DNA from 2 places in the Cernens ardua genome. Region 1 is predicted to be linked to the other one. Evidence: predicted binding sites of a transcription regulator. Region 1 holds the regulator's gene; the other holds the start of a gene.

Region 1 (2,209 bases):
CCAGCAAACATTCAAAAGTGCGAATTGTTCGACAAGTCAAAATCATGGCTAAATAAATACGCTTCCAGTACGTATGGCCCTAATGATCAAAGCCCCAGGGAGCCCACGCCTTTTGAATGCGCCTGCACTTTTTCCTTGTATTTAACGAGTTGCCTGTCCATTTTATCAATCAACGAGTCGATAGCAGCATACATGTCACCGCGCTCATCAGCACCATGCAGATCCTTGCCGGCAACATTCAAGAGGCAGGCGGCCTGCTTTCTTCCCTTTTCAACCGAGAGTGTAACTTGCACATTGGCGATATTGTCGTAGTGACGCGTTAGGCGGGCCAGTTTTTGTTGGATGAAACCGCGAAGGGCTTCGGTCAATTCGATGTGATGGCCAGTGATGTTCAGTTGCATGACTTGCCTCCTGGTGGCGTGGCACCTTGTTGACGTAACAGCTTCTAAACGTATGTATGTGCTTTTCAATAAACGACTCGAAATAAAAGAACCTGTCTTATTGAATGTCGCTCTCTCACTGTAATCTGTTCGTCATGAAGACGACAAGAACCATTTTAGATTAAATACAGGCCTTATTGATGTCATACGGTTATAACGGCCTGGTCTGTATGCAACCTGACATGATTATACCGCTTCTAGGCGAGTCGTTTACGCTCGGAGGAAGCAGGTATACCCATGGATTCACGGTATTTGGCAACAGTGCGCCGTGCCACCATGATGCCGCTTTCTGCCAATGCATTGACCAGGCTGGCATCCGATAATGGTCGCCGTGCAGGCTCTTCATTGATCAGCTTTTTGATGCGTGCCCGAATAGCGGTACTGGCGTGTGCTTCATTATCCTGCCCCACATGGCTGGAGAAAAAGTATTTCAGCTCAAACACACCGCGTGGTGTGTGAATATATTTATTGGTCGTCACGCGGGAGATAGTCGATTCATGCATCCCTACTGCCTCCGCGATATCGGCAAGAATCAACGGCCGAATACCTTCTTCCCCTTTTTCAATGAAATCACGTTGACGAATAAAGATTTCGCGTCCTACTTTCAGTAACGTTTCATTGCGGCTGGAAAGGCTTTTAAGTAGCCAGCGTGCTTCCTGAAGATGTTGTTTGAGAAAAGTGTTGTCATCGCTTTTATCCGCCCGCCGTACCAGTGCCGCGTAATCGGGTTGAATACGCACTCGGGGAAGGGCGTCAGGATTAAGCTCGACGTGCCACCCCGAGCGACGATGATAAGCCAGCGTCAGATCAGGGATCACATAGCTATCAGTATGATGGGTGAAGCGCTGTCCTGGGTAAGGGTCCAGCCCACGGATCAACGCAATAACATGTTCCAGCGCCTGCTCATTCAGCCCCAGACGGCGTTTCAACAGTTTCATATCGCACGCTGCCAGCGGCTCAAGGAACTGGCGAACGAGCCGCTTTGCCTGTGCCAGATTGGCTGTATCGGCAGGCAGTGTCTCAAGTTGTAGCAACAGACACTCTTGCAGGTTACGTGCAAAAATACCGGTTGGCTCAAGCGACTGCAGCTCAGTCAGAACGTTTTCAATGCGTGCAAGGTTAGCATTCACGACATCCTGTTGTTTGAGGCTCTGTTCAATATCCGTCGTGCTGGCACGCAAGTAACCGTTTTCATCCAAACTATCCAATAATGTTTCGACAATGGCACGCTCTGTATCATCGAAATCGCATAGCTCGATCTGGCGTTGTACGACACTGTAAAGTGTCTCCTTGCTCGCATTTCGTTCGTGATCCATCGTATTGTCTGACACGCCACTGCCACTGCTGATGCTGGCAAGCGTTGCATCCTGGAAGGTATCGCTCCAGTCGTTATCCAGTGCCAGCTCCTCAGGGATATCGCTCGACCATTCCCCTTCTTCATTGGTCAAAGGCTCTTCGCTGCTTTCGGCATCGTAAAAGTCTTCTTCCAGTTCGAGCATGGGATTGCTTTCGAGTGCAGTCTGAATCTCCTGATTCAACTCAAGCGTGGACAACTGCAGCAGCTGGATAGCCTGCTGAAGCTGCGGCGTCATGGTTAAATGAGCACCGAATCGAAGTTGGAGTGAAGATTTCATCATGGTCGGGTATCTATCAAAATAATCAGTCGATACCTCTAACGCTATACCGCCTATTCCTTTGTGTGCAAGCGAAAAATATAAATTGATAGCAATTATTATGCCACTACTAAAAAAACGATTATATTGAAATAA
Region 2 (2,209 bases), 550 kb from region 1:
AACAGTCCCGATGGAATCAACCGCCATCGACCACGTTATTAGACACACGACAGCGCCCGATACAAGGAGCCAGCGTGGATAATGATATCCGCCCATCAAATCCGAGCGCCGCCAGCCGACATAAAGGAACAACGTCAAACCCAGAGGAAGAATCAACCCATTAAAGCCGCCCGCAAATACCAGCAGTGCTGAAGGGGCCTTGCCAATACAGGCATACGTAATCAACGTGATAAGAATAAAGAGAACAGTCGCCCAATGCCTACCACGTTCGGTCAAAGCAGGCGCAAAGGTTGTGAGAAAACTGATCGATGTATACGCTGCACCGATGACACTCGAAATACCTGCCGCCCACATGATGAATCCGAATATGGCAAGCCCGGTTTTACCCGCTGCCACTTCGAATGCTTGCGCTGCTGGATTGGCCGTTGCACCAGAGACATCCAGAGTGACTCCACTAGCCACGACACCAAGGATCGCAATAAACAGGACGTAACGCATAATGCCTGTCACTAAAATCCCGCTAAAGGCAGCACGAGAAACTTCACCTATATGTTCTTTCCCTACTGTGCCCTTGTCGAGCAAACGATGTGCGCCGGCATAAGTGATATACCCCCCTACAGAGCCACCAATAATCGTTGTGATAGAGGCAAAATCAACGGTATCGGGTACAATGGTCTGGCGTAAGGCTTCCCCAAGCGGTGGATGCGAGGCATAAGCCACAAACAGAGTTAACACCACCATCAACAGACCAAGAACAATCATGATACGGTCAACAATCAGACCAGCGCGTTTATACAGAAAAATACCCAATGCAATAACACCGCTCACAATCCCTCCCCATTGAGGAGAAATACCCAATAAAGCATTAAGGCCCAAACCCGCTCCAGCAATGTTGCCAACATTGAACACCAGTCCACCTACCAGCACCAAAATCGCCAGCACGTATCCCGAGCCAGGAAGTGCCTCATTGGCAATGTCAGAAGCACGCTTGCCCGTTAGTGTCACAATACGCCAGACATTCAGCTGCACAATGAAATCAATGACAATACAGGCGAGGATACCAAAGGCAAACGCGCCGCCCATTTTCGCAGTAAAGGTAGCCGTCTGAGTAATAAAACCGGGGCCTATCGCCGACGTTGCCATCAGAAAAATGGCCGCAACAAGAGAAGACCGTCTGTTTTTTACGCTGGATAACGAAACGTGTGATTCAGCTACCCCAGATGGTTGAGCATTATCATTCATAAAGAACCCCCGGATGTTGCCCTTGATGATCATGCGCTGAGTTGCGAATGAAATATTTCTTCGTTCAAGGCAAGTACTGTGCCAGTCTGACGTTCTTGTAAGGGAATGAGCGATTTATTTTGGAACAATCCATACAATGTTGTTGAACAATATGCTCATGGTTTCGGGTATTTTCCGTTTGTGCACATAAAACATTCTTGTTGCTCCAGAATGGTGCACACGAAAAAACTCAATTGAACACTCTCTGTGTATATTCGTTTAGGCATATCCTTTTAAGTGCCTGATTATTCCCCTTGCACTTACATATGCAAAAGAGCCCCTCATAACTTGATCGCACTTGTATAAAATGGATAACGTGGAATTTCTGATTATTTATTACGTGATATCTACAGATTCATGCCAGAATATTTAAATAGAGGAAGTTTGGAAGAAGGAGAAAGGAGCGACATGCATGAAAGAAGCGCCAACCCTTAATTTGCGAGATCAAGTGGTTAACGAAATCAGAACACGTCTGACAAAAGGCCAATTATTGCCCGATCAGCGGCTTTCTGAAGTTCATTTGGCGGAAGAGCTGGGCGTCTCACGCAATACGCTAAGAGAAAGTTTTCGCGCATTGACCAATGCCGGCCTATTAACTCATATTCCTCATAGAGGCGTATTTGTCACTCGTCCCGGTGCTGCGGCCATCTACGATATTTTTCAGGTCCGCCGTATGATCGAGTGTGAAGCTGTGAAGAAGTCAACGCCCCACCATCCTGCGTTGAACGCCATAAAACAAGCGTTGGAACGTGCTCGTGAAGCAGAGAAGAACAGTGATTGGATCGCCGTGGGCACCGCTAACATTGATTTTCATCACGCGATTATACAATTGGCTGACAGCCCACGATTGGAGCGCTTTTTCGAAGCGTTGACAGCGGAGTTACGCCTCGTTTTTGGATTGATTCCCGACTTGCGTTATTTACATGCC

What was found. Region 1 encodes sigma-54, which starts transcription at its own class of promoters, with help from an activator protein. Its sites were predicted from a motif close to TGGCACNNNNNTTGCTNT; they were not measured.
Region 2: the regulator sigma-54 is predicted to act here: its motif matches at 1,309-1,326, upstream of LMG33818_RS00715 (NRAMP family divalent metal transporter).

The regions. Positions count from the first base shown of each region.
Region 1 is NZ_JBPCZH010000001.1:691,031-693,239, reverse strand. It holds gene hpf (ribosome hibernation-promoting factor, HPF/YfiA family) at 87-401, opposite strand; gene LMG33818_RS03095 (RNA polymerase factor sigma-54) at 638-2,077, opposite strand.
Region 2 is NZ_JBPCZH010000001.1:138,006-140,214, reverse strand. It holds gene LMG33818_RS00715 (NRAMP family divalent metal transporter) at 1-1,242, opposite strand, end outside; gene LMG33818_RS00710 (GntR family transcriptional regulator) at 1,694-2,209, shown strand, end outside.